3 regions of the Streptomyces sp. SAS_281 genome follow, and region 3 is predicted to be linked to each of the others. Evidence: riboswitches for the same ligand, from Rfam matches in the RefSeq annotation. Region 3 holds a riboswitch; each other region holds the start of a gene.

Region 1 (9,397 bases), on a different contig from region 3:
CGGTCCCTGGCCAGGACGTCGAGGTCTCCGGTGCGCGGGTCCTGCGGGAGGTAGCCCACCTCACCGGAGCGGGTGATGGTGCCGGCAGCGGGGGTTCCCTCGCCCGCGAGGCACTTGGTGAGGGTGGTCTTGCCCGCTCCGTTGCGGCCGACGAGGCCGATGCGGTCGCCCTTGGCGATGCGGAAGCTGGCGGATTCGATGAGCAGACGGGCGCCGGCGCGCAGCTCGATGCCGGAGGCGGTGATCACGGGGAGGTACTCCTGGGCGGAAGGAAGGGCGGAGGAACGACGGGTGGTGACGGATCGACGCCGCTACTCACGCACACGCACAAGGAGAACTGCCATGGAAACCAGTCTACTGGCGGTGTCCAACGACTTTTGCGGGGCTCCGCCCCGGGGGCCCCGGTCAGCGCCCCCGGGTCACGAGCCGCCCGTGTGGACCTGGAACGCCGCCTTGCGGACCGCCTTCGCCAGCGCCGGGTCCGGGTGGGCCGCGGCCAGGGCGACCAGGACCTGGACCGTGCGGGGGTGGCCGACGGCGCGGACCTCGTCCAGGAGGGCCGGGACCGTGCCCTGGACCGCCGAGTCGAGGTGGCGGACCAGAAGGCCCGCCTCGCCGTGGTCCGCGACCGCCGCCGCCGTGTCGACCCAGAGCCAGGTGGCCTCCTCGCGGCTGAGGACCTCCTGGGCGTCCTCGGGGTCCGTGCCGTCGTACTCGGCGAGCCAGAGCAGCGCGTACGGGCGCAGGGACGGGTCGGTCCGGACGGCCCGGACCTCGGGCTCCGCGGGGGCGCCGACGACGCGCAGGGCCTCGAAGGCCAGGCCGCGCAGGAGGGCGTCCTCGCCGCGGGCGACGTCGAGGAGTTCGGCGACAGCGCTGCCGACGGGGCGGGCGGCCAGCCAGGCGCGGTATTCGGCGCGGGCGGGGCCGGGGGTGAGGCGGGCGCAGCCGAGGAGCATGTCGGCGGCCGCCTGCTCGATGTTGCCGGCGGGGCTCTGGGCGGCGACGCAGATCTGTTCCAGCTTGACCCAGACCGCCCAGTTGCCGAGCGGCGTCAGCGTGGCCTGGCCCGCGCCGAGGGTGAGCGCCCCGACGTCGGCCAGGCCCTCCAGGGCCCAGTCGAGCAGGCGGGCGACGAGGGCCGGCGGGTGGGCGGTGGGCGCCGGTTCGGCGGGGGCGGGCAGCGGCTCGGGGCCGTACGGCACCTCGCAGCGCTCCTCGTGGAGCTCCGCGACGCGCTGGCCGAGGAGGTCGAGGAGGGCGGGCACCGTGACGGGACCGGCCGAGAGCTGGAGCAGGGAGAGGACCTGGGGCACGGCCTCGACGGCCTCGGCGACGGCGGTGGACTCGACGCCCCGGGGCGCGGGGTGGACGAGCGACCAGGCGTCGAAGAGGGCCACCCAGCCGCGCAGCACCGCAGAGTCGTCCCGGTCCCAGGCGCGCAGCCGCCAGCCGGGCCGTGCGGTGTCGCCGTGGAGTTCGACCAGTCCGGCGAGCCGGGCCCGGTCCCAGCCGGAGCGCACCTGAGCCGGGGAGATGTCCAGCGCGGCGGCGGCGTGTTCGAGGGCGGCCGGGGGCGTGGTGCCGGGGGCCGCCCCGTCGGCCGCCCAGCGGGCGATCCGTACGGCGTCGGCGAGGACCGTCCTGGCCTGGCGGGCCAGCTCCGCCCGGGGTGGGGTGCCCTCGGGCGGGCGCGGCGCGGGCCTGGTGCGCCGGGTGGTCACGGCCCTTCGGGCAGTGGCGAGGGGTCGCGGGCGGACAAGACGCAGCCTGGAGTCGCGCGGGGTACGGGACGTCACGGGAGCAGTCTTGCCCCTGACGGCCCGAAAGCCCAAACGGAACCCGGGTCACCGGCGTTGACGGGCTCCCGCACCGGCCGGGACCAATCGGCCGAACCTGCACATCACCTCACATCAGGGGCGTGAGGAAGCGGCGCAGGGTCTCCTCGTAGTGGGCCGGGTCGGCGTTCCACATCGCCGCATGCGGAGCGCGGTCCACGGTGTGCAGGGAGACGAGGTCGGGGCGGGCGGCGGCGAGCCGGCGGGAGTGGATCCAGGGAGCCAGGGTGTCGTCGGGGCCGTGGAAGACGAGCGTGGGGACGTGCAGGGTCACCGGGACCGAGGTGTCCAGGAGTCCGGTGCCGTGCAGTCCGGTCTGCCCCTGGGCGGCGCGCACGGCAAGCGGCAGCAGGGCCGCGGGGACCCCGCGGGCGGCGGCGAGGCCGCGCAGGGTGTCGGTCCAGTCCAGGACGGGCGAGTCGAGGACGAGGCCGGAGACCCGGTCGCGGAGCGCGGAGCCCGCGCAGGCGTGCAGCGCCATGGAGGCGCCGGTGGACCAGCCGTACAGGATGACCTGCTCGGCGCCGTTGCGGACGGCGAAGCGGATCGCCGCGTCCAGGTCGCGCCACTCGGACTCGCCGAGGTGGCCGAGCCCGTCCGGGGAGCGGGGGGCGCCCGGGTCGCCGCGGTACGCGAGGTCGAGCACGGGCAGCTGCCGGCCGTGCAGGAACTCCAGGAGGTTGAGGGGGTGCTCGCGGGTGGCGCCGATGCCGTGCACGGTGATGACCCAGATGCGGCGGGGAGCCGGGACGTACCAGGCGGGCAGTTCGCCCAGCTCGCCGGGGATCCGCACCTCCCGGAAGGCCAGGCCGAGCGCGCTGCCCGGGTCGCCGCTGTGGACCTGGGGCGTCAGGCGGACCTTGTCTCCGGGGGCGAGGACACCGCGGTCGACGCGCTCCAGCCGGCGCACGACGGTGTCGGCGGCCTGGTGGGCCCGGTCGAGCACGGGGCCGACGACGGCGTGGACGTCCTTGCCGGTCAGCCCGTACGTGCCGGGGCGCAGCGAGGTGAGGGACCGGGTCAGGGTGACCTGCCCGGCGGCCGTCGCGTGGACGGTGAGTTCGCGGTCGGCGGGGAGCGGTCGTCCGGGCGGCGTCTTGAGGGCGACGTCGCCCGCGAACCGGCCGGCCGCGACCGCTGCCGCGCCGGCGCCGATGAGTGTGGTGACGGCCGCTGCCGTCGCGGTAACCGGGCGCACCCCCACAGTGTCGGTGCCGGGGCGGCTCGATGCCAGTGGGCAGGGCCGTCCGATGCGGTCCCGGTGCTGTGGCCCGTACCCCTTCAGCGCATTCCGGTGCCGCCCCGGCGCTGCCCGTAGCCCTTCAGCGCCTCCACGACCTCGCCCAGCCGGTCCTCCGAGAGCAGGGCCGGGGTGCGGCCGGGCACGGCGCTCGCGGTGAGCCAGACGTGGCAGAGCCATTCGAGCTGGGCGGTGCGGTCGTACGCCTCGTCGAGCGTGGCGCCGTAGGTGACGGTTCCGTGGTTGGCGAGCAGGCAGCCGGTGCGGTCGCGGAGGGCGGTGAGCATGTGCGCGGCCAGTTCGGGGGTGCCGTAGCGGGCGTAGGGGGCGACGCGGACCGTGCCGCCGAGCATCGCTGCGGCGTAATGGACCGGGGGGACCTCCGTGACGAGGGTGGAGACGGCCGTGGCGTGGACCGCGTGGGTATGCACGACGGCCCTTGCGTCGGTGTTCCGGTAGACGGCGAGGTGGAGGGGGAGTTCGCTGGTGGGGGCGAGTGTGCCGAAGGTCTGGTTGCCTTCCGGATCGACGCCGGTCAGGTCCTCGGGGCCCAGCCGGTCGTAAGGCACTCCGCTGGGGGTGACCAGCACCGTGTCGCCGACCCGCAGCGAGACGTTTCCGGAGGTTCCGACGACCAGTCCCTCGGCCGCCGTGCGGCGCGCCGCGGCGACGACGGCCTCCCATCCCCGGGCGATCGCCGCGTGCTCTCGGTCACTCATACGAAGATCCTTTCCGGCCCCGCCCCAAGTGCCGCCCGGCCACCGCTCCGGGGGTCACCGCAGCGCCCTGCTCAGTTCATCTTCTGTTCACTCAAGTTGCCTACGTTCCACGTGCCAATGACGTCGAACGATTGCCTGGGTAAATGGAACACATCACGCTGCTGCTCGCGATAGTGATCGTGACAGCTCTAGTGTTCGATTTCACGAACGGTTTCCACGACACCGCCAACGCGATGGCCACCACCATCTCGACCGGCGCACTCAAACCCAAGACGGCGGTCGCGATGTCCGCCGCTCTCAATCTGGTCGGCGCGTTCCTGTCCGTGGAGGTCGCCAAGACGATCTCCGGCGGGATCGTCAACGAGGACGGCCTCAGAACCGAGGTCATCTTCGCGGCGCTCGTCGGCGCCATCCTGTGGAATCTTCTGACCTGGCTGGTCGGGCTCCCGTCCAGCTCCTCCCACGCACTGTTCGGCGGCCTCATCGGCGCCGCGGTGATGTCCGCCGGCTGGTCGTCGGTCAACGGCGGCACCGTCGTCACCAAGGTGCTGCTGCCCGCCGTCGCCGCCCCGATCGTGGCCGGCGCGGCCGCGTTCCTGGCCACCAGGCTCACGTACCGGATCGGCGGGAAGATCCGGAACGACGCCCAGGAGAAGGCCACCGCCAAGGGCTACCGGGCGGGGCAGATCGCCTCGGCCGGGCTCGTCTCGCTCGCGCACGGCACCAACGACGCGCAGAAGACGATGGGCATCATCACCCTCGCCCTGGTCACCGGCGGCGTCCTCTCCCCCGGCTCCAACCCGCCGGTCTGGGTCATCGTCAGCGCCGGCCTGGCCATCGCGCTCGGCACGTACCTCGGCGGCTGGCGCATCATCCGCACCATGGGCAGCGGCCTGACCGAGCTGAAGCCCCCGCAGGGCTTCGCCGCCCAGACCAGCGCGGCCACCGTCATCCTGGCCTCCTCGCACCTCGGCTTCTCCCTCTCCACCACGCAGTCCTGCTCCGGGGCCGTGATGGGCGCGGGCCTCGGCCGTGCCGGGGGTGTGGTCCGCTGGTCCACCGCCACCCGGATGTTCGTCGCCTGGGGCCTGACCCTGCCGGCCGCGGGTCTGGTCGGCGCGGGTGCCGAGTTCCTGACGAAGCAGGGCACCTGGGGCGTCGTGGTGGTCGCGGTCCTCCTGATCGCCGGATCCGGGGCGATCTGGGTGCTCTCGCGCCGCAAGCCCGTCGGCCACGGCGATGTCGCGCCCGGCACCGCGGACGCGGCCCCGGCCGAGCCCGCGGGTGTCGTCACCCAGGCCATCGCGGCCGTGAGCCCGCCGCCCACCGCGGCCCAGGCGCACGACCTCGCCGCCACCATTCCGGCGCCCGCCGGTCCCGTCGCCGCCGATCCGGCCCGACCCGCCACGGTCTGACAGACCCCGGTACTCCGCTAAGGACACCCCGTATGAACATCGACTGGGCAGCTCTGGGCACCGTCTTCGGCGTCTCCCTCGTCGCCACCGTCGCCCTGGTGGGCCTCTTCACGCTCGGCATCGTCGGCCTCTCCAAGCAGCCGGAGCCGGCCGCCGGGGGCGGTCCGGCGGGCTCGTCGCTCCTGCTGGCGCGCGCCGGTGCGTACGTCTGCTTCGGGCTGTGCGCGGCGGCGGTCGCGTACGGCATCTATCTGATCGTCGCCTGACGCACCGCCCCTCCCCCGGGCCGGACGCACCTCGTGCGCGTCCGGCCCGGTGTGCGTCCGCCCACACCGTGCCGCCGCAGGTCAACAGTGAGTTGACGGGCGTTCGCGGGGCGTGGTGGACTGCCGGAGCCATTACGGCGACAGCAGAGGAAGCCGGTGCGAATCCGGCGCGGTCCCGCCACTGTCACCGGGGAGCGGTCCCCCACCGCACGTCACGGCCCGCGCGAGCGGGCTGGAAGACCGGGGAACCCGCCGATCCGGAAGCCAGGAGACTCTCGTCGCCGTCACGTCGAACCAGGGCGCGGACCCTGAGTGAGGACATATCGCCATGCCCGGCTGCCGTGCGACCTTCTCCCCACGCCCCCTGTCGGCAGCCTCGGGTGCGGTCGGCTGAACCGTGCGTGCCGATCGCATCTACGCGTACGGCGCCACCGCCGGCCTGATCGCCGACCTGCTGCTCGGTGACCCCCGCAGGGGGCACCCGGTCGCCGCCTTCGGGCGGGCCGCCGCGGCCGTCGAGGACCGGCTCTGGCGCGACCATCGCGGCCGGGGCGCCCTGCACACCCTGGTCTGCGCCGGGGGCGCCGCCGGGAGCGCCGCGCTCGCCGCCCGCGCCCTGCGCCGCCGCCCCGTCGCCTCCGTGGCCCTGACCGCCGCCGCCACCTGGTCCGTCGTCGGCGGTACGTCGCTGGGGCGGGAGGCCCGGACCATCGGCGGGGCGCTCGCCGCGGGCGACATCGACGCGGCCCGGGAGCGGCTGCCGCACCTGTGCGGGCGCGACCCGCAGGCGCTGGACGGCCCCGGGATCGCGCGCGCCGTCGTGGAGTCCGTCGCCGAGAACACCTCGGACGCCGTGGTCGGCGCCCTCGTCTGGGGCGCCCTCGCCGGTGTCCCCGGGCTCGTCGGCTTCCGCGCCGCCAACACGCTCGACGCGATGGTCGGCCACAAGTCGCCCCGCTACCTGCGGTACGGCTGGGCATCCGCCCGGCTGGACGACCTCGCGGGCTGGCCCGGCGCCCGGCTCACCGCCCTGCTCGCCGTGGCCTCCGGCGGCCGCCCCCGGGAGGCGGTGCGGGCCTGGCGGGCCGACGCCGCGAAGCACCCGAGCCCCAACGCGGGGCCCGTGGAGGCCGCGTTCGCCGGGGCGCTCGGCGTACGGCTGGGCGGGACCCTCGCGTACGGGGGGCGCGTCGAGCACCGGCCCGTACTCAACGGGGAGGCGGGCCGTGCCGTGGAGACCGGGGACATCGAGCGCGCCGTGCGGCTCTCGCGCCGGGTGGGCGTGCTCGCCCTCGGAGTCGGCGTGGCCGCCCGGCTGGGCGCGGGAGCGGTGGCGCGCCGGATCGCGGGACGGGCCGGGAGACCTCAAGGACCTCGTAACTCTGGACGGAGAGCGATATGAGCGGCGGACTGCTGGTCGCCGGGACCACGTCGGACGCGGGCAAGAGCGTCGTCACGGCGGGCATCTGCCGCTGGCTGGTACGCCGGGGCGTGAAGGTCGCCCCGTTCAAGGCGCAGAACATGTCGCTGAACTCCTTCGTCACCCGGGAGGGCGCCGAGATCGGCCGGGCCCAGGCGATGCAGGCCCAGGCCGCCCGCGTCGAGCCGACCGCCCTGATGAACCCGGTGCTGCTGAAGCCGGGCGGCGACCGTTCCAGCCAGGTCGTCCTGATGGGGCGGGCGGTCGGCGAGATGAGCGCGCGCGGCTACCACGGCGGGCGGCAGGAACGGCTGCTGTCCACCGTCACGGACTGCCTGGAGCAGCTGCGGAGCACGTACGACGCGGTGATCTGCGAGGGCGCGGGGTCGCCCGCCGAGATCAACCTGCGCCGCACGGACATCGTGAACATGGGCATCGCCCGGGCCGCGCGCTTCCCGGTCGTCGTGGTCGGGGACATCGACCGGGGCGGGGTCTTCGCCTCGTTCTTCGGCACGACCGCGCTGCTCGCACCCGAGGACCAGGAGCTGATCGCGGGGTACCTGGTCAACAAGTTCCGGGGCGACGTCTCGCTGCTGGAGCCGGGCCTGGACATGCTGCGCGACCTGACGGGCCGGCCCACGTACGGGGTGCTGCCCTTCGCGCACGGGCTCGGCATCGACGAGGAGGACGGCCTGCGGGTGTCGCTGCGCGGCACCGTACGCGAGTCGGCGGTCGCCCCGCCGCACGGCGAGGACGTCCTGCGCGTCGCCGTGTGCGCGATCCCGCTGATGTCGAACTTCACCGATGTGGACGCGCTCGCCGCCGAACCCGGTGTCGTCGTCCGTTTCGTGGACCGGGCCGAGGAGCTGGCCGACGCCGACCTGGTCATCGTGCCGGGCACCCGGGGCACCGTGAAGGCGCTCGCCTGGCTGCGCGAACGCGGGCTCGCCGACGCGCTGCGGCGGCGCGCCGCCGAGGGCCGGCCGGTGCTCGGGATCTGCGGCGGCTACCAGATCCTCGGCGAGCACATCGAGGACGAGGTCGAGTCGCGCGCCGGGCGGGTCGACGCGCTCGGCCTGCTGCCCGTGCGCGTCCGCTTCGACCGCGAGAAGACGCTCGCCCGGCCGTCCGGCGAGGCGCTCGGTGAGCCCGTCGAGGGGTACGAGATCCATCACGGCGTCGCCGATGTGCGCGGCGGCGAACCGTTCCTGACGGACGGCCGGGGCACCCCGCTGGACGGCTGCCGGTCCGGGGCCGTCTGGGGCACCCACTGGCACGGCTCGCTGGAGAGCGACGGCTTCCGCCGGCGGTTCCTGGCCGAGGTCGCCCGGCTCACCGGCCGCCGCTTCGTGCCCGCTCCCGGCACCTGCTTCGCCGCACTGCGCGAGGAACAGCTCGACCGTCTCGGCGACCTGATCGAGGAACACGCGGACACCGACGCGCTGTGGCGGCTCATCGAGTCGGGCGCGCCGTCCGGACTGCCTTTCATCCCGCCGGGAGCGCCCGCCATCCCCGTCAAGGAGGCCCTGTGAGTACGCCCTACCCCTTCACCGCCATCGTCGGCCAGGACGACCTGCGGCTCGGGCTGCTGCTCAACGCGGTCAGCCCGGCCGTGGGCGGGGTCCTGGTCCGTGGCGAGAAGGGCACCGCCAAGTCGACCGCCGTACGCGCCCTTGCCGCGCTGATGCCGGAGGTCCCCGTCGTGCCGGGGTGCCGTTTCTCCTGCGACCCCGCCGCGCCCGACCCGGCGTGTCCGGACGGCCCGCACGAGGACGCCTCCGGCGTGTCGCGGGCGGCGCGGACCGTGGAGCTGCCGGTCGGCGCCTCCGAGGACCGGCTCGTCGGGGCGCTCGACATCGAACGGGCCCTCGCGGAGGGCGTAAAGGCCTTCGAACCGGGGCTGCTCGCGGACGCGCACCGCGGAATCCTGTACGTGGACGAGGTCAACCTGCTCCACGACCATCTGGTGGACCTGCTGCTGGACGCGGCGGCCATGGGTGCCTCGTACGTGGAGCGGGAGGGCGTCTCCGTACGGCATGCGGCGCGCTTCCTGCTCGTCGGGACCATGAACCCCGAGGAAGGCGAATTGCGCCCCCAGCTCCTCGACCGGTTCGGGCTGACCGTCGAGGTCGCGGCGTCCCGGGAGACGGACCAGCGGGTGGAGGTGGTGCGGCGGCGGCTCGCCCACGACGACGATCCGGCGGGCTTCGCGGCGCGCTGGGCCGGTGAGGAAGCGGAGTTGCGGGACCGGATCACGGCGGCGCGGGCGCTGCTGCCCGAAGTGGTTCTCGGCGACAAGGCGTTGCGGCAGATCGCGGCGACCTGCGCGGCCTTCGAGGTAGACGGGATGCGCGCGGACATCGTCATGGCCAGGACCGCGACCGCGCTGGCCGCGTGGGCGGGGCGCACCGACGTGCTCGCCGAGGACGTCCGGCAGGCGGCGCTGCTCGCGCTCCCCCACCGGCGCCGGCGGAACCCCTTCGACGCGCCGGGGCTCGA
Region 2 (9,397 bases), on a different contig from region 3:
CTCCTCCCCGGCCCACACCGTGCGCTGCCCGATCGCGTCCAGCACCGGTTCGACCACCGCGCGGGCGGCCTCGGGGCCGGAGACGAGGACGGTCAGCGCACCCTGCTCGGCGGGCTGCCGGGTGCCGACGACCGGGGCGTCGAGGTGGATCAGGCCGAGGTCGGCGGCGCGCTGGGCCAGTTCGACGGCGCCGTCCGGGCCAACCGTGGAGGTCTGGAGCAGCACCTGGCCCCGGTGCAGCCCCTCGGAGGCGGCGGCGAGCGCGGCGGCGACGGCGGTCGTGTCGGTGAGTGCGGTGAGCACGACATGGGCGCCGCGCACGGCCTCCTCCGCCGTGCCGGTGACGGTGGCACCGTCGGCGGCGAGCGGGGCGGCCTTGGCCTGCGTGCGGTTCCAGGCCCGGACCTCCAGACCGGCGCGGAGCAGGCTGCGGGCCATGGCCGCGCCCATGATCCCGGTGCCGAGTACGGCGACGACGGGCCGCTGCGGTGCGGCGGGGACTGCTGAGGTCATGGGATTCCCTTCGTCGGCCGCTCCCCGGAGGGCGCGGCGGCTTCGGCTTCTCAGGGCTGCCGCAGCGCGCCTTCCAGCACGGCGGCGTGTACGGCTCTGGCGAGTCGCGCGCCCCAGCGGGAGCGCGGCCCGGCGAACGGTTCGGCGGCGCCGGTCCCGGGTCCCGGTTCGGGGGCGGCGAGGCAGACGGCGTCCGTGGGGGTGCCGGAGCAGTCGAGCCCGGCGTCCAGGAGCGCCTGCACCTTGGCCTCCGTGGCGGTGGCCACGGCGTTGACCAGGGCGGCGTCGGACAGCGGCACCGGGAACGTCACCACGATGTTGACGGTGCCGGGGCGCGGCGGTCCGCCGGTGCCCTCGTCCGGCCCGGCGGCCCAGCCGCGTACGCCCAGACCGCAGGTGGCGGTGGCGTGCACGTCCTCGTCGCCGGCCGTGGTGTACGCGGTGACGTCCGCGGCGGTCATGAGGCCCGCGCCGGGACCGGTGAGGCGTGCGGCGGCGGCGATCTCGGCGAGGTGGCGGTCCGGGTCCAGGCGGGGGTAGCCGCCGGGCACCTGCGCGTTGAGGATCCACTCGCGCGGGCCGATGCCGCCGCCCAGGACCGCGCTGCTGCACACCCGCCAGCCGGGGCCCAGCCGCCAGAGGAGGTGGTGCAGCTCCGCGCCGTCCTCGCGCCGGGCGAGCAGTTCGCCGCGTTGCGCGGGGGGCCGGATGCGTACGGAACGGATGGGCACCCCCGGGTGGCGCGGCGGGACGTCGGTCGGCTTGGACCCGTTGATCATATGTGCCGGGGCGGGGGCACCCGGGGTCCGCCCCCACTCCACCGCCCCGGTGCGCACCGCCCACCCGTTCACCCGGATGGCGTAACGGGCGCGAGAGCCGCGCAGCCGCGTGACGCGGGCGCTGCGCCGGTCCGAGGCGGATGCCGCTCGCCGCTCCCGGTGGCCGGGCGGTTGCAGCGTCCATCCGGGTGAGGCGCGATGGAATCCGGACGCGCCTTCTCTGCTGGACCCACCCACAGGACGCGCCCGGGCGAGGAGGATTCGGATATGGGAGCCGCTGACGGTTTCACGGATTCCGGAGAGCTCGACGGCCTGACGGTGTACGACACCGAGGGCGAGAAGATCGGCAACGTGGGCCGCGTGTATGTCGACGACAACACCGGCCGCCCGGACTGGATCACGGTGAAGACCGGCCTGTTCGGCATGAAGGAGAGTTTCGTGCCTCTCGCCGGAGCCCGTCGAGTGGGCTCCGACCTGCACATCTCCCACGGCAAGGACCAGGTCAAGGAAGCTCCCCGGGTGGACGCGGACGCGCATCTGTCCGTGTCCGAGGAGGAGGAGCTGTACCGCCACTACGGCCTCACCAGGAACACCCGGGGCAACCTGGGCGACCGTTCCGGGACCGGCGCACCGACCACCGCGGGCACCGGCACCATGGGCGCGGCCGGCACCGGCGCGGCGGCCGGAGCGGGTGCTGGGGCCGGGGCGGGCGCGATGGGTGCGGCAGGCACCTCCGGCACGGACCGGACCCAGGCGGCCGGCACCGGCAGGCACCGGGACGCCGACGCGGGTACCGCCGCGGGCCGTCCGCTGGCCGGAGCCGGCGCGGGTGCCCAGAGGTCCGGGGCCGGTCTGGGCGGCAAGGAGGAGATGATCCGCTCCGAGGAGCAGCTGCACGTCGGCACCGAGGAGTACGAGAGCGGCAGGGCCCGCCTGCACAAGTACGTCGTCACCGAGAACGTCACGCGCAGCGTGCCGGTCTCGCACGAGGAGGTACGGGTGGTCCGTGAGCCGTTGCAGCCGGGCGACAGGACGGCCGCGCGCGCGGGCGATCTGACGGAGCAGGACGTGGAGGTCACCCTGCACGCGGAACGCGCCACGATGCGCAAGGAGACCGTCCCGGTCGAGCGCGTCCGGATGGAGACCGAGAGGGTCACGGAGCAGAAGGAGGTCTCCGCCGAACTGCGCAAGGAGCAGATCGACTACGCGGACGGCACCACGAAGGGCGGCAAGGACATGGGCGGCAAGGACACCGGTGGCGACCTCGGCCGAGGACGCCACCGCTGACCCCTCGCCGGTATGCCGGCCGTACCGCACGACAGGCGAAGGGCGGGCCCGCCCGACGGGTCCGCCCTCTCGTGCGCCCGGGACCCTCAGGGCAGGAAGCGCACCGAGGGCCGCCCCTGCGGGCCGTCCGGTGTCACGACGGACCGCACCCGGTAGACCTCCTCGATCAGCGCCTCGGTGACGACCTGGGCAGGGGTCCCGCCCGCGACCGCCCGTCCGCCGCTGAGCACCACGATCCGGTCGCAGAACATGGCGGCCAGATTGAGGTCGTGCAGGGCGACGACAGTGGTCAGCGGGAGCGCGGCGACCAGGGAGAGCAGTTCCAGTTGGTGCTGGATGTCCAGGTGGTTGGTCGGTTCGTCCAGCAGGAGTTCGCGCGGTCGCTGGGCGAGCGCGCGGGCGATCTGGACGCGCTGGCGCTCCCCGCCGGAGAGCGTGTGCCAGGACTGGCCGCGCCGGCCCGCGAGCCCGGTGCGTTCCAGCGCCTCGTCCACCGCCGCCGCGTCCGCGTCCGTCGGCCCCGACCAGGCCCGCCGGTGCGGGATGCGGCCCAGGCGTACGACGTCCAGGACGGTCAGCTCGTCCTGGGTGGCGGCGTGCTGGTCGACGACCGCGACGCGCCGGGCCACGGCGCGGCGGCCGACGGCCGTGAGGGGGTCGCCGTCCAGTGTGACGACGCCCGCGTGCGGGGCGAGGACCCCGGCGAGGATGCGCAGGAGCGTGGACTTGCCGGAGCCGTTGGGGCCGATCAGGCCCACCGTCGTGCCCGGTTCCGGGGCCAGCGTCACACCGTCCAGGAGGATGCGTCCGCCGGCCTCGCGGCTTACTCCCCCGGCCCGCAGGCCCTCCGCCGTCCCGGTCATGCGGGCCGCCTGGTGCGGTAGAGGACGGCGACGAAGGCGGGCACGCCGATGAGGGCGGTGACGACGCCCACCGGGACCTCCTGCGGGTCGAGGACGGTCCGGGCGAGCGTGTCGACCCAGACCAGGAAGACGGCGCCGGCGAGCGCGGTGACGGGCAGCAGCCTGCGGTGGCCCGAGCCGGTGAGGGCACGGGCGGCGTGCGGCAGGACCAGCCCGACGAAGCCGATGGCCCCGGCCGAGCTGACGAGCGCGGCGGTCAGCAGCGCGGTCGTGCAGAGCAGGACGGTCCGGACGCGTGCGACGTTCACGCCGAGGGCGGCGGCCGCGTCCTGCCCGAAGGCGAAGGCGTCGAGCGTACGGGAGTGACCGAGGCAGACCAGCAGGCTGACGGCGAGAACGGCGGAGCAGATCCACACATCGGTCCAGCCGACCCCGCCGAGCGAGCCGAGCAGCCAGAACAGCACGCCCCGGGTCTGCTCGGCGTCGGCGGCCGTCATGACGACGAACGAGGTCAGCGCCGAGAACAGCTGCATCGCGGCGACCCCGGACAGCACGACCCGGTCGGTGGAGCCGCCCAGGGTGTGGCTGAGCAGCATCACCAGCGCGAACGAGCAGAGCGCCCCGATGAACGCCCCGGCCGGCAGCGACACCGCGCCCCCGCCGACACCGAGCACCACGACCAGGACCGCGCCGGTGGACGCGCCGGAGGAGACGCCGAGGACGAACGGGTCGGCGAGCGGGTTGCGCAGCAGGGACTGCATGACGGTCCCGCAGACCGCGAGGCCCGCCCCGCAGACGGCCGCGAGCAGGGTACGCGGCATGCGCAGGTTCCAGATGATGCCGTCGCGGATCGGGCTGAGCCGGGCCTCGCCGACGCCGAGGTGGGCGGCGACGGCGGACCAGACGTCCATGACGGAGATCCGGGCCGGTCCGATGGTGACGGCGACCGCGACGGACAGGACGAGCAGCAGAAGGCCGCCGGTCCACAGGAGGCCGCCGCGCAGGCGTCGCGGGCGGGCGGACACGGTGGTCTCCGGCGCCGTCTCGCGCGGGGCGGTGAGCCGGTCGGTGGCCGTCACCCCGCGAGCCCGTAAGCGCGCAGCCCGGCGGCCACCAGCTCCACGCCCTCGACCGTGCGGATGGTCGGGTTCATGGCCTGGCCGCTGAGCAGGACGTAGCGCTTGTGGCGTACGGCGTCCATGTTCTTCGTGACGGGGTTGGACTCCAGGAAGGCGATCTTCCCGGCGGCGCTCTCGGCGGTCTGCGACTTGCGGGTGAGGTCGCCGATGACCAGCAGGTCCGGGTTGCGGTCGGCGACGGTCTCCCAGTTGATCTGGGGCCATTCGTCGTGCGTGTCGTCGAAGACGTTCTTCAGGCCCAGTTCCCGGGTGATGATGCCCGGCGCCCCGCAGCAGCCCGCCAGGTAGGGGGACTCGGAGTTGGCGAACCAGTACAGGACGGAGGTGCCGGAGCCGTCGACGCCGCCGGCGGCCGCGCGGATCCGGGCGCGGAGCCGTGCGACCAGCTTCTCGCCGCGCTCGGGCACGCCGAACACCCGGGCCAGGTCGCGTACTTCGTCGTAGACGCTGTTCATGGTGAGGGCGCCGGTGCGGACGCCGTCGCCGTCCCTGGTGTTGTCCTTGGCCGTGCAGTCGGCGGGCGAGACGTAGGTGGGGACGCCCAGTTCCTCGAACTGTTCGCGCGGGGCGACGCCGCCCTTGGCGAGGGTCGACTCGAAGTCGGCGGCGACGAAGTCGGGCTCCTGGTCGAGGACCTTCTCGGAGGAGGGCCGGTTGTCGGCGATCCGCTTCACGCCCGCGTTGGCCTTCTCCAGGCCCTTCATCACCGGGTCGGTCCAGGTGGCGGTGGCGGCCATCCGGTCCTGGAGGCCGAGCGAGAGCAGGATCTCCGTGGTGCCCTGGTCGACGGAGACCGCGCGGCGGGGTGCGGCGTCCACGGTGACGGTGCGTCCGCAGTTCCTGAGCGTGACCGGATAGCCGTCCGCCGCGCCGGACGCGTCGGCCTTACCGGCGGGGGACCCCCCGCAGGCCGTCAGCAGCAGGAGCGCGGCGGCGAGCAGGGCGGCGGAACGGGCGGGGCCGGATATCGGCGGCACGGGGTACCTCGGCGTCTCTGGGCCCATGCGCGGGGCCCGCTGTACGGAACCCGCCGCCCGGTCCCGGACGGCGGTCGCCAGCAGGTCTTCGGACTCGGGTTCGCTCGGACAGGACGCCTTCCCGGGAGACGGTGGTCTCCCAGTGGCCGTGGCCCCGCCCGTCCCCCTCACCGCTGCGCGTCAGCTCCGGATTCGCACCGGATTCCCTGACTCCCACGTGGAGTTCGACTGGCTCCGGGGACGCTACCACGGGCGTCCCGCGCGGTTCGGCGCCGCCCCCGGGGACTCATGGGCGCTGCAGGGCCACCACCGCGTTGTGCCCGCCGAAGCCGAAGGAGTGGCTGACGGCCCGGTGGACGGGCCGCACCAGCGGCACCTTCGTGACGCAGTCGATGTCGAACCCGGGCGCGGGGGCGTCCAGGTTCGCGACCGGCGGGACGACCCCGCGCTGGAGAGTGAGGATCGTCAGCCCCGCCTCGATCGCCCCGGCCGCGCCCATGCAGTGCCCGAGCACACCCTTGGGGGCGGTGACGGGTGGCCGGTGCGGGTACACCCGGCTGATCAGCGCGGCCTCGGCGGCGTCGTTGCGTACGGTCGCGGTGCCGTGCGCGTTGACGTGCTCCACCTCGTCGGCCCGCCAGCCCGCGTTCCGCAGTGCGGCCTCGACGGCGGCCCGGGCGACCCGCCCGTCGGGGTGCGGGCTGGTCGGGTGGTGGGCGTCCGTGGTGGCGCCGGTGCCGGCGAGCAGGGCCCGGGGTTCGGCGCCCCTGGCCTCCGCGTCGGCGGCGCGTTCCAGCACCATGACGGCGGCGCCCTCGCCCATGACGAGTCCGGCGCGGTCGGCGGCGAAGGGCCGGCTGAGCCGGGACAGGTCGCCGTCCGCACGGGCGGCGGCCCCGGACCGGGCGAAGCCGGTCATGGCGATCGGGAAGACGGTCGACTCGGTCGCCCCCGCGACGGCCACGTCGCACTGCCCGGTCACCAGCAGGTCGCGGGCGACGGACAGCGCGGTGACGCCCGACGAGCAGGCGGTGCAGGGGGCCATGCTGGGGCCGGTGGCCCGCATCTCGATCGCGATCTCGGCGGCGGGCATGTTGGGGATGGTCAGCAGGACCCCGGCCGGCGAGGTCGCCTCCGGCCCCCTGCGCTCGAGGACCAGCGCCTGGTCGGTGAGGTGCGCGGAACCGCCGCTGCTGGTGCCGACGACGACCGCGACCCGGCTGCCGTCCCAGCCGGCCGGGTCGAGCCCGGCGTCGGCGACGGCCTCCCGGGCGGCCAGGACCGCGAACTTGACGTACCGGCCCATCCGGAAGGCCGTACGGCGGCCGATCTCGGCGTCAAGGTCGATACCGTCGACCACGCAGGCGAAGTCGATCGCGCACCCGGCGAGCGCGGGGACGGTGCGGGCCGGGCTCACCGCGGCGCACACCCCGTCCCAGGTGGACTCGGTGTCGTTGCCGACCGGGGTGATCATGCCGAGACCGGTGACGGCGATGGCCGGTGTCCTCATCGGGCGACGCCCGCCGCCGTGCAGAGGTGCTCCGTGAGCTCGGCGAGGGTGGTTCCCGGGGTCAGGATGCCGGTGTCCAGCTCGACCCCGGTGGTCTCCCGGAGGACGACCGCGAACTCGGCGGCCGCGAGGGAGTCCATGTCCAGGCTGTCCATCGTGGAGTCCGGAAGGATCTCGGCCACGGGCACCCTGAAGGTACGGCTGAGTACGTCGGTGATGCGGGGGTGGATCGTGCTCATGGTCTTCCTTTCCTCGTGCTCACCCGCGTGGGGTGTCCGGCGCCGGCGCGCACGGCCCCGACGCCGGAACAACTGAACAGCGCCGCTCCGGTTACGCCTTGCGGCGAACCGATTCGCCAACGCCCGGCCGGGACGCCCCGGACCACCGCGCGAACAGGGCGACGGTCGTCCAGTAGGCGAGGAGGACCGCCCCCGACCCGAGCCCCGGCAGGGCCCGCGCCGCACGGGACGCCCGCGTGCCCCTCATCGCCCCGCCCCCGTGTGCCAGTGGGCCTCCGGATCGTCGTACGCGTCCGCGTATCCGGCGCCCGTGATCGGCCAGTCGGCGAGCATCTCGTCGGGGAAGGCGAAGGAGTCGGCGAGTTCCGGGAGGTGGGGGGCCACCGCGGCGATGAGCCGTTCCGAGTGGTCCGTCAGCGCCTCCGCCTGACCGGTGCTCAGATACCCGGCCGCGAGGAGGTCCCCGCTGTCGCGCGCGACCCGGCCCAGGGCGAAGAGCCGGGCCAGCTCGCCGAGCCGGTCCCGGTCCGCCCCGGGGGGCAGCGCCTCGACCGCCTCCGCGTACGCCTCGGCCGCCTGCCGGCAGGCGTGCGCCTCGACCCCGCGCAACGCGGGCCCCGCCGCGGCGTTCCACCGGCCCAGCGGGTCGCCGTGCGCAGTCCGAGCCGCCAGGGCCCCGGCACGCGCGAACCACAGCTCCTCGGCGCGCCCCAGGAGCCGGACCAGGAACCGGAGGTCCGTGAGGTCGCCGTGGGCCGGGGCGGCCGGCTCGTACGGCGTGCTGTCGGCGAGCAGGGCGGCGGCGGCCCTGGCGTGGACGGCGAGGTTGTCGCCCTCGGCGGTGATGGCGCCCTCGACGCCGGTGACGAGCGCGGCCATCCCGTTGCTCTCCAGGAGGCCCTGGGCACCGCAGCGCTCCCGGGACTCCACGATCACGTCCCTGGCCTGCCAGGTGATCCAGCCCTTGGCGATGTCCACCAGCCGCTCGGCCGCCTCCCGCGCGGCCCCGGGCCCCGCCTCGGCCGCCTCCCAGCGGTCCAGGACGCGGCGGTGCAGCAGGCTCATGGCGAAGACCGTGGCCATGGCCTCCGCGAGCGGCCCGTGGTGGGTGCGGTACGCGAGCACCGGCAGTCGTGCCCCGCGCCCGGCGGAGACGTGGCGGTGGCCGCCGTACCGCACCGCGACGGCCAGTGTGGCCCGCGCCGAGCCGACGGCGCTGGCGCTCATGGAGATCCTGCCGGTGACGACGCGGGCGATGGAGGCGAGGAAGCGGCGCCTGCGGCCCTCGATGGCACTGCGGAACACCCCGTCGCCGTCGATCCACCCCTGCGGGCCCGTCAGCAGCGCCTCGCGCCCCACGAAGACGTGGTCGAACGAGGTCAGGCTGTGGTCGACGGGGCTGCCCATGCGCGCCGGGAGCCTGCGCACCCGTACGCCGGGCAGCGGTCCGTCGGCGTCGGTGAGCGGCACCAGCAGCAGGAAGACCCCCCGGTCGGCCCCGCCGGCCAGCAGCCGCGCCGCGACGAGCCCCGACTTGGGGCCGCCCGGCCGCCCGGTGTTGGGCATGAACTTCTGAGCCCCGCAGTGCGGGGTGTGCAGTACGAACCCGTCGCGTACCGGGTCGTAGGCGGCGGTCGTCTCGACGGCCGCCGCGTCGTTGCCGTGCGCCACCTCCGTACACAGGAAGGTTCCGGTACGCCGCAGCGTCAGGAAGTCCGACAGGTCCCTGGGGCTGTCGGCGATGTGGTCGAGGAGACTGCCGAGGAAGAGGTTGTAGTGGATGCCCGCGATGGTGGCGAGCGCCGGGTCGACCGGGGCCAGCCACTCGTGCAGGGCCGCCAGCGCCCGGAAGTCGGAGGCCGGGCGGGCGGCGCTGTCCAGGGCGTTGTTGAGGGTGCGCAGCCGGGCGTACGCGCGGGCCAGCCGTTCGTCCGGGGTGCCGCCGGCCCCCGGACCGGGGGGCAGCCGGAACGGTTCGGTGGCGACGAGCCGCCGCCAGAAGCCGTGCTCGCGGCGGGCGTCGGCGCCGAGGAGTACGGAGGTGAGCGGGCGTGCGAGGGGGTCGGCGACGGTGAGCGTGGTGGTCATAC
Region 3 (9,397 bases):
TGCGCATCCCGGTCTTCGCGATCCGGGCCCGCAGCGCCTCCCAGCGCTCCGGCCAGTTCAGCTCCACGTCGTAGTGGTCCGGGTGCAGCACCCCGCGCGCGGCCCGGGTCCCGGACCAGGCGGGCAGCGGACCGGACCGCTCCGCGAGGTCGCAGGACGCCTCGTACGCCGTGAGCATGATGCGCTCGGCGATCTTCGTGGACAGCGCCCGGGCCTCGGGGGAGTCGAAGGGCAGCCGCAGCTGGAAGAAGACGTCCTGGAGACCCATGGCACCCAGGCCCACCGGCCGCCAGCGGGCGTTGGACCGGCCGGCCTGCTCGGTCGGGTAGAAGTTGATGTCCACGACCCGGTCGAGGAAGGTCACCGCGGTGCGCACGGTGGCGTCCAGCCGCTCCCAGTCGATCGAGGAGCCCTCGACGAACGCGCCGAGGTTGACGGAGCCGAGGTTGCAGACGGCCGTCTCGCCGTCGTCGGTGACCTCCAGGATCTCGGTGCACAGGTTCGAGGAGTGCACGACCCTGCCCGGCTCGGCGGTCTGGTTCGCCGTGCGGTTGGAGGCGTCCTTGAACGTCATCCAGCCCTGCCCGGTCTGGGCCAGCGTCCGCATCATCCGGCCGTACAGCTCGCGGGCCGGCATGGTCTTGCGGGCCAGGCCCTTCGCCTCGGCCGTCCGGTACGCGGCGTCGAAGTCGTCGCCCCACAGGTCGGTCAGCTCGGGCACGTCGGCCGGGGAGAACAGCGACCAGGCGGTGTCCGCGTCGACGCGGCGCATGAACTCGTCCGGAATCCAGTGCGCCAGGTTGAGGTTGTGCGTGCGCCGCTGGTCCTCGCCCGTGTTGTCGCGGAGCTCCAGGAACTCCTCGATGTCCGCGTGCCAGGTCTCCAGGTAGACGGCGGCGGCGCCCTTGCGCCGGCCGCCCTGGTTCACCGCGGCGACGGAGGCGTCGAGCGTCTTGAGGAACGGCACGATGCCGTTGGAGTGCCCGTTGGTGCCCCGGATCAGGGAGCCCCGGGCGCGGACGCGGGAGTACGAGAGGCCGATGCCGCCCGCGTGCTTCGACAGGCGGGCCACCTGGTGGTAGCGGTCGTAGATCGAGTCCAGCTCGTCCAGCGGCGAGTCGAGCAGGTAGCAGGACGACATCTGCGGGTGGCGGGTGCCGGAGTTGAAGAGGGTCGGCGAGGACGGCAGGTAGTCCAGCCGGCTCATCAGCCCGTACAGCGCGGCGACCTCGTCCAGTGCCCGCCCCGAGGTGTCCTCGGCGAGACCGGCGGCGACCCGGAGCATGAAGTGCTGGGGGGTCTCGATGACCTGGCGGGTGATCGGGTGGCGCAGCAGGTAGCGGCTGTGCAGGGTGCGCAGCCCGAAGTAGCCGAAGCGGTCGTCGGCCCCCTCCGCGAGGGACCGCTCGACCAGGGCGTCCAGCGCCGCCGCGTGCAGCGTCACGAACTCGGCGGTCCGGTCCGCGATCAGGCCCTCGCGGTGGCCCACGGCGACGGACGCGGCGAACGAGGTGGCGCCCTGGCCCGCGGCCTCGTCCGCGATGGACCGGGTGAGCAGCCGGGCGGCGAGGCGGGAGTAGGCGGGGTCCTCGGAGATGAGGCCCGCCGCGGCCTCGGTGGCCAGTGAGCGCAGTTCCGCCTCGTCCGACCGGGCGTTGCGGCCGCGCAGGGCGGCGGCGGCGACGCGTCCGGGGTCGGTGTCGGGCAGATCGGCGGTGAGGCCGGTCAGGGTCCGCAGCAGTGCGGTGCCCGGTCCGTCGCTCGCGGTCCCCGTTGATGCGGCCGCTGAAGCCGGATCGGCTGGCGCGATGGTCACGTGGTGCTCTCCCTCGCTCGGCTCTGGGCCGGCGGGGAGCACGGGGGCAGCCGGGCAGGAGGGGGCCCGGGCGGGGCGGCACTCCGTGCGGCGTCCACCGGCCCATCCCACGAGGCCCGGACGTCTGGGCATCCGGTTCGGTCGAACCGGATGCGCTGTCGGCAGGTCCTCGGACTCCACGGATGCGCGGAAGCGCACCGAATACACCGTTGCGGGACAGTTCCGGATTCACACCGGATTCCCCTGCGGCGACAGCGAGCATGAGCATACATGTGGGGGCCGCCCTGCCGGACGGCCCCCACATGTTGTGTCGCGTGGTGTAAAGGTGTGCGGTCAGTGACCGCCCGGCGCCCCCGCCGTGGCCGGCGGCAGCTTCTCCTGGACGCCCGGGTCGCCCGCGTCCGCGGTGTAGTCGCCCGGGGAGGTCTCGTCGATCCCGACGGGCGCCTTCACGGCGTTCAGGACGAAGGTGAGGACGACGACGACCACGACGTTCAGCACGAACGCGGTGAGGCCGATGTAACCGATCTCGCCGAGGCCCGGGATCTCCTTGGAGGACCCGCCGAAGTGCTTCTGCGTCGGGCTGGCGACCCCGTACGCGGCAGCCGTCCCGTAGATCATGCCGACCGCCCAGCCGGCGAGCAGCGCCCAGCGGTGGAACCACCGGGTGAACAGGCCGCCCACCAGCGCCGGCATCGTCTGGAGGATCCAGATCCCGCCCAGCAGCTGGAAGTTGATCGCGACGGTCTTGTCCATGGTGAGGACGAAGGCCAGTGCGCCGACCTTGACCAGCAGCGAGACCAGCTTGGAGACCTTGGTCTCCTGCTCGGGCGTCGCGTCCGGCTTCAGGAAGTCCTTGTAGATGTTGCGCGTGAACAGGTTCGCCGCGGCGATCGACATGATCGCGGCCGGCACCAGCGCGCCGATGCCGATCGCGGCGAACGCCACCCCCGCGAACCAGTCGGGGAACATGTTCTCGAACAGCTGCGGGATGGCGAGCTGGCCGTTGTCCACCTTGACGCCGGCGGCGATCGCCATGAAGCCGAGCAGCGCGAGCAGGCCCAGCATCAGCGAGTACAGCGGAAGGATCGTGGTGTTGCGGCGGATCACCTCACGGCTGCGGCTGGAGAGCGTCGCCGTGATCGAGTGCGGGTACATGAACAGCGCCAGCGCGGACCCGAGCGCCAGGGTCGCGTAACCCCACTGACCGGCCGCTGCCGGTGCGAGGCCGCCCGCGCCCGCCTTGGTGAACTTGTCCTGGGCGGAGGCGAAGATGTCGTCGAAGCCGCCGAGCTTGATCGGGATGTAGATGATCGCGACGGCGATGACCAGGTAGATCAGCCCGTCCTTGACGAACGCGATCAGCGCGGGCGCCCGCAGCCCCGAGGAGTAGGTGTACGCGGCGAGCACCGCGAAGGCGATCAGCAGCGGCAGGTCCTTGACGAACCAGTTGGTGTTCTCGCCGCCGCCGACGCCCATCACGTCCAGCACCGCCTGGATGCCGACGAGTTGGAGGGCGATGTACGGCATGGTGGCGAGGATGCCGGTGACCGCGACGGCCAGCGACAGCCCCTTCGAGCCGAACCGGCCGCGGACGAAGTCCGAGGTGGTGACGTACCCGTGCTTGTGCGAGACCGACCACAGGCGCGGCAGGAAGGTGAAGATCAGCGGGTACACCAGGATGGTGTACGGCACCGCGAAGAAACCGGACGCGCCGGCCGCGTAGATCGCCGCGGGCACGGCGACGAAGGTGTACGCGGTGTAGAGGTCGCCGCCGAGCAGGAACCAGGTGACCCAGGTGCCGAACGACCGTCCGCCCAGGCCCCATTCGTCCAGGGTGGCCTCGTTCTCGGCCCGGCGCCAGCGGGCGGCCAGGAAGCCCATGACCGTGACGGCCAGGAAGAAGAAGATGAAGACGCCGAGCGCGACGCCGTTCACGCCGTCCTTCATGCCGACGCACCCCCCTTGCGGGCGCGCTGGTCACGCTGCCACAGCTTGTACGCGATCATCGTGAGCGCGGTGGAGATCAGCACCCAGAGCATCTGGTACCAGTAGAAGAAAGGGATACCGATGAAGGTCGGATCGATCTTCGCGTACGAACTCACCCAGAGCATCGCCACGAACGGTGCGATGAGGCACAGGGCGATGACCACCCGCATCGGTGTGACGGTGGGTGGCTTTCCTTCTGGTTCTTCCGCCATGGCGGGCGACTCCGTCCCCTCGGTGATCACCTGTAATGCGCAGGCAATCTAGGCGAGGGACCCGGCCACCGTCACCCCCCGTCCGCATTGCGGTCCGGCAACGGTCGTCACGGACCGGCCGGATGGTCGTAATGGCGGGAAACGTCCGAGGATTGGTCCAGGCCAAGTCGGGCCCCGGGAGCGCCGAACGGCCCCCGGAGGCGGGTCCGGGGGCCGTTCGGGGCACGTGTGTGCGGTGGGTCAGTCCAGCGGCCGCTTCAGGCGGGCCACGAACTTGTAGCGGTCGCCGCGGTAGACCGAGCGCACCCACTCGACCGGTTCGCCCTGCTCGTCCAGTGAGTGCCGGGAGAGCATCAGCATCGGCAGGCCCACGTCGGTGCCGAGCAGCCCGGCCTCGCGCGGGGTGGCCAGGGAGGTCTCGATGGTCTCCTCGGCCTCGGCCAGCCGGACGTCGTACACCTCGGAGAGCGCGGTGTAGAGCGAGGTGTACTTGACCAGTGAACGGCGCAGTGCGGGAAAGCGCTTGGCCGAGAGGTGCGTGGTCTCGATGGCCATCGGCTCGCCGCTCGCCAGGCGCAGGCGCTCGATGCGCAGGACCCGGCCGCCGGCGCTGATGTCGAGCAGTCCGGCGAGGGTGTCGTCGGCGGTGACGTAGCCGATGTCCAGGAGCTGCGAGGTCGGTTCGAGCCCCTGGGCGCGCATGTCCTCGGTGTACGAGGTGAGTTGCAGGGCCTGGGAGACCTTCGGCTTGGCGACGAAGGTGCCCTTGCCCTGGATGCGTTCCAGCCGGCCCTCGACGACCAGTTCCTGGAGCGCCTGGCGCACGGTGGTGCGCGAGGTGTCGAACTCGGCGGCCAGGGTCCGTTCCGGGGGTACGGGGGTGCCCGGCGGCATGGTGTCCGTCATGTCGAGGAGATGGCGCTTCAGCCGGTAGTACTTCGGCACGCGCGCGGTGCGCGTCCCGGCGCCCGTGCCCGTCTCGCTCTCCGAACTGCCCCCGTCGGCGCCCATGGCCCGCCTTCCCGACTGCTGCGTTGCTGCCGTCACCGGCTCCTCCGTCTGTCGCGGCTCACATGGTGGCACGGTCCGGTCACGGCTCGTCGCCCTCCCTCAGGTGTCGGTCCTATAACGGACGCGAGTGCACTTCTTATACACCCTTGACACCCCTAAAGGTCTAGGCCAAGCTCCCGGTACTGGTCTAAACCATTAAAGACCAGGTCCCAGCCCCAGAGGTACTCGTCGACGTTCTCGCGCGGTGGGGAGGGGGGTTGCAGCATCCCTGAGGAGGGTGGCGTGAAGCGCAAGCTCATCGCGGCGATCGGCGTCGCGGGCATGTTGGTTTCCATCGCGGCGTGTGGTTCGGACGACAAGACGTCCTCGAAGGACCCCAAGGACCGCAAGGAAGACCTGACTGTCTGGCTCATGGGCGAGGCCCAGTCGACCTGGCCCGAACTGGTCAAGGACGTCAACGCCCAGTTCAAGAAGAAGTACCCGAACGTCAACGTCAAGATCCAGTACCAGGGCTGGGCGGACAAGGTCAAGAAGCTCGACACCTCCCTCGGTGGCGACAAGTTCCCGGACGTTGTCGAACTCGGCAACACCGAGACCATGCAGTACATCCTCAACGGTGCGCTCGGCGAGATCGACACTGCCAAGTACGAGAACTCGGACACCTGGATCAAGGGTCTGAAGGACACCTGCTCCTACGAGGGCAAGATCTACTGCGTTCCTTACTACGCCTCCGCCCGCCTCGCGGTCTACAACAAGGACATGCTGAAGGCCGGCACCGGCAGCGACGTCCTTCCGCAGACCGAGGACGACTTCCTCAAGGCGATGGACAAGGTCCAGGCCGAGCTCGCGAAGAAGGACAAGCGCGCCTCGTCCCTGTACTACCCGGGCCGTTACTGGTACGCCGCGATGTCCTACGTCGCAGCCGAGGGCGGCCAGATCGCCAAGTACGACGAGGGCTCGAAGGAGTGGAAGGCCGCCCTCTCCACCCCCGAGGCGCAGAAGGGCATCCAGCACTTCGTCGACCTGGTCAAGAAGTACAACAAGGCCGACCAGACGAAGGACGAGCAGGACCACGCCAACGTCATGGCCAACGAGAAGGCCGCGGTCATCTACGGCCAGGCGTGGGAGGCCGGCAGCGTCACCACGGGTGACAACGGCAACCCGAAGCTCGAGGGCAAGATCGCCACGGCCGGTATGCCCGGCCCGAACGGCAAGGCGCTCCCCTCCTTCATCGGCGGCTCCGACCTCGCCACCATCTCCAAGTCCAAGGTCCAGGACCTCGGCCAGGAGTGGATCTCCCTCTTCACCAACGCGAAGTCCATGGACGTCCTCGCGTCGAAGAACATCCTCCCCAACAACGAGAAGCAGCTTGAGCCGCTGAAGGCCAAGCCCGAGACGGCCGCCATCGCCAACGCGGTGCCGGACGCCTGGTTCACGCCGATCGCGCCGGGCTGGGCCTCCATCGAGAAGGAGGAGATTCTGGAGAACATGCTCCTGAAGATCCTCAAGGGCACGTCCGTCGCCGACGCCACCAAGAAGGCCGACAGCGAGATCGACGCACTGATCAACAAGAAGGCGTAAGTCTTCCGATCGCCAGGCGGGGGCCCGGCATCGCGCCGCGGCCCCCGCTCTCTTCAGCTCAAGAACGCCGTGTCATCCGGGGGCTGCCTCGGACCCGCGATGGAAGGTCAGCCACGTGACTGCCGCCGATACCAAGGCCGCCGGGCCACCGGTCCCCGTACCACGTGATCCCAAGGCGGACGGGAGCCCGCTGTCCGATGAGGGCGGCACCGCACCCCTGAAGCAGAAGAGGAAGCGGAAGAAGGGCGAACTGCTGCCCTACTTCCTGATCCTCCCGGCGATCGTGGCGATCGCCGCCGTCTACCTCTACCCGCTCGCCAAGACCATCATCATGTCCTTCCAGGACATGGGCCGGCGCGAGCTGTGGACCGGTGATCCCGCACCCTGGGTCGGCTTCGACCAGTTCACCAACATCCTCGGTGACTCCGAGTTCTGGTGGGTGACCTTCCGCACCGTCGTCTTCATGGCCGTCTGCGTGACGCTGACCATGGGCATCGGTCTGCTGATCTCCCTGCTGATGCGCCGGCTGTCCAACTGGGTGCGGCTCATCCTGACCTTCTGTCTGATCGCCGCCTGGTCGATGCCGCTGATGGTCGCCGCCTCCATCTTCCGGTTCATGGCCGACTCCGACTACGGCCTCATCAACACCCTCATCGCGAAGGTCGTCGGCGAGGACTGGCTCGGCCACAACTGGTACCTGGACCCGGTCCAGGGCTTCGCGATCATCACGCTGCTGGTCGTCTGGGGCGCCATACCCTTCGTCGTCGTCACGCTGTACGCCGCCCTCACCCAGGTCCCCCAGGAGCTGGAGGAGGCCGCCTCGCTCGACGGTGCCACCAGCTTCGGCATCTTCCGCTACGTGACCTGGCCGGTCATCAAGCCCGTCTTCAGCATGGTCTCCACGCTGTCGGTGATCTGGGACTTCAACGTCTTCGGCCAGATCTGGCTGCTGCGCGGCAGCAAGCCGGAGCCCGAGTACGAGACCCTCGGCCTCTACTCCTACTCGAAGGCATTCGAGTCCACCTCCTTCAGCCAGGGCACCGCGATCGCCCTCATCACCGTGATCCTGCTGTCCGCGGTGGCCGTGTACTACCTGCGCCAGCTCATGAAGACGGGAGAGGTCGAATGAGCACCACGACCGACACACCCCAGGTCCTGCGCCCGGACCGCAAGAAGACCCGGGTCGGCCTGAACATCCTCGGCCTCGGCATCGCCCTGGTCATGGTCTTCCCGGTCTACTGGCTGGTCGTCAGCGCCCTGCGGCCCAGCCGCGAGATCCGCTCGTACGACCAGACCCTGTGGCCCTCGTCGATCACCTTCGACAACTTCGTCAAGGCCGTGGACCAGCCGAACTTCGGCACCGCGGTCCAGTCGAGCCTCATCGTCTCGATCACCGCCGTCGTCGGCGGCATGATCATCGCCACCCTGGCGGCCCTGGCCATCGGCCGGTTCCGCTTCTTCGGCCGCAAGGCCCTGGTCCTGATCATGATCCTGGTCCAGATGCTGCCGCCCACGGCGATGCTCATCCCGATCTACGCCCAGCTCAACGCCATGGGCGGCATCGACGAGTACTGGAGCCTGATCGTCGTCTACCTGGTCTCCACGCTGCCCTTCGCGACGATCATGATCCGCGGCTTCGTGGTGAACATCCCGGTGGAGCTGGAGGAGTCCGCCATGGTGGACGGCTGCACCCGCTTCGGCGCCTTCCGCCGGGTGATCCTGCCGCTGCTCGCCCCCGGCCTCGCCGCCGCGTCGATCTTCGCGCTGGTGAACGCCTGGAACGAGTACCTCTTCGCCTACATCCTGATCAACGACAACTCCAAGTACACGCTCAACGTGTGGCTGATGACGTTCACCAGCGAGCGCGGTACGGACTACGGCGCCCTGATGGCGGCGTCCACCATGATCGCTCTTCCGGTCGTCATCTTCTTCATGTTCGTGCAGAAGAAGATGGCCGCGGGGCTCACCTCCGGCGCCGTGAAGGGATAACGCCGCCCCATGACCACCCTCACCTCCACCACGGACACCCTCACCCGTGACGCCCTCGCGGTGCTGCAGCCCGGCTTCACCGGCACCACGGCGCCCGAGTGGCTGCTGCGCCGGGTCGGCGAAGGGCTCTCCTCCGTCGGCCTGTTCGGCCGCAACATCGACACGCCCGAGCAGCTCGCCGCGCTCACCGCCCAGCTCAGGGCCGAGCGGGACGACGTGCTCGTCGCCATCGACGAGGAGGGCGGCGACGTCACCCGCCTCGAGGTGCGGCACGGCTCGTCCTTCCCCGGCAACCTGGCGCTCGGCGCGGTGGACGACACCGAGCTGACCCGGGCCGTCGCCCACGAGCTGGGCCGCCGGCTCGCCGAGTGCGGGGTCAACCTCAACTGGGCCCCGTCCGCGGACGTCAACTCCAACCCGGGCAACCCCGTCATCGGCGTCCGCTCCTTCGGCTCCGACCCGCACCTGGTCGCCCGGCACACCGCCGCGTACGTCGAGGGCCTCCAGGCCGCCGGCGTCGCCGCCTGCACCAAGCACTTCCCGGGGCACGGCGACACCGCGGTCGACTCGCACCACGCGCTGCCCCGCATCGACGTCGACCTGGAGACCCTGCACGCCCGGGAGCTCGTCCCGTTCCGGGCGGCCATCGCGGCCGGCTCCAAGTCGGTGATGAGCGCGCACATCCTGCTGCCCGCGCTCGACCCGCACCGCCCGGCCACCCTCAGCCCCCAGATCCTCACCGGTCTGCTGCGCGAGGAGCTGGGGTACCAGGGCCTCATCGTGACCGACGCCGTGGAGA

Evidence for each region. Region 3 has a riboswitch for cobalamin ahead of ACN6LM_RS11220 (ribonucleoside-diphosphate reductase subunit alpha). Riboswitches for the same ligand answer to the same signal wherever they lie in the genome.
Region 1: it holds a riboswitch for cobalamin, as region 3 does, so the genes downstream of both, ACN6LM_RS11360 (cobalamin biosynthesis protein) here and ACN6LM_RS11220 (ribonucleoside-diphosphate reductase subunit alpha) in region 3, are expected to answer to the same signal.
Region 2: it holds a riboswitch for cobalamin, as region 3 does, so the genes downstream of both, ACN6LM_RS25410 (ABC transporter substrate-binding protein) here and ACN6LM_RS11220 (ribonucleoside-diphosphate reductase subunit alpha) in region 3, are expected to answer to the same signal.

The regions. Positions count from the first base shown of each region.
Region 1 covers NZ_JBMNDO010000023.1:6,067-15,463, forward strand. The annotation lists gene ACN6LM_RS11330 (ABC-F family ATP-binding cassette domain-containing protein) at 1-248, opposite strand, end outside; gene ACN6LM_RS11335 (hypothetical protein) at 420-1,724, opposite strand; gene ACN6LM_RS11340 (alpha/beta hydrolase) at 1,909-3,036, opposite strand; gene ACN6LM_RS11345 (class II aldolase/adducin family protein) at 3,120-3,797, opposite strand; gene ACN6LM_RS11350 (inorganic phosphate transporter) at 3,941-5,212, shown strand; gene ACN6LM_RS11355 (hypothetical protein) at 5,245-5,478, shown strand; cobalamin riboswitch at 5,626-5,752, shown strand; gene ACN6LM_RS11360 (cobalamin biosynthesis protein) at 5,876-6,880, shown strand; gene ACN6LM_RS11365 (cobyric acid synthase) at 6,877-8,430, shown strand; gene ACN6LM_RS11370 (putative cobaltochelatase) at 8,427-9,397, shown strand, end outside.
Region 2 covers NZ_JBMNDO010000076.1:23,576-32,972, reverse strand. The annotation lists gene ACN6LM_RS25435 (NAD(P)-dependent oxidoreductase) at 1-513, opposite strand, end outside; gene ACN6LM_RS25430 (adenosylcobinamide amidohydrolase) at 564-1,292, opposite strand; gene ACN6LM_RS25425 (PRC and DUF2382 domain-containing protein) at 1,560-2,579, shown strand; gene ACN6LM_RS25420 (ABC transporter ATP-binding protein) at 2,666-3,442, opposite strand; gene ACN6LM_RS25415 (FecCD family ABC transporter permease) at 3,439-4,521, opposite strand; gene ACN6LM_RS25410 (ABC transporter substrate-binding protein) at 4,518-5,558, opposite strand; cobalamin riboswitch at 5,635-5,791, opposite strand; gene ACN6LM_RS25405 (beta-ketoacyl-[acyl-carrier-protein] synthase family protein) at 5,845-7,068, opposite strand; gene ACN6LM_RS25400 (acyl carrier protein) at 7,065-7,307, opposite strand; gene ACN6LM_RS25395 (acyl-CoA dehydrogenase family protein) at 7,551-9,395, opposite strand.
Region 3 covers NZ_JBMNDO010000022.1:65,068-74,464, forward strand. The annotation lists gene ACN6LM_RS11220 (ribonucleoside-diphosphate reductase subunit alpha) at 1-1,816, opposite strand, end outside; cobalamin riboswitch at 1,960-2,084, opposite strand; gene mctP (monocarboxylate uptake permease MctP) at 2,150-3,766, opposite strand; gene ACN6LM_RS11230 (DUF3311 domain-containing protein) at 3,763-4,017, opposite strand; gene ACN6LM_RS11235 (GntR family transcriptional regulator) at 4,258-5,028, opposite strand; gene ACN6LM_RS11240 (extracellular solute-binding protein) at 5,311-6,609, shown strand; gene ACN6LM_RS11245 (carbohydrate ABC transporter permease) at 6,725-7,738, shown strand; gene ACN6LM_RS11250 (carbohydrate ABC transporter permease) at 7,735-8,598, shown strand; gene ACN6LM_RS11255 (glycoside hydrolase family 3 protein) at 8,608-9,397, shown strand, end outside.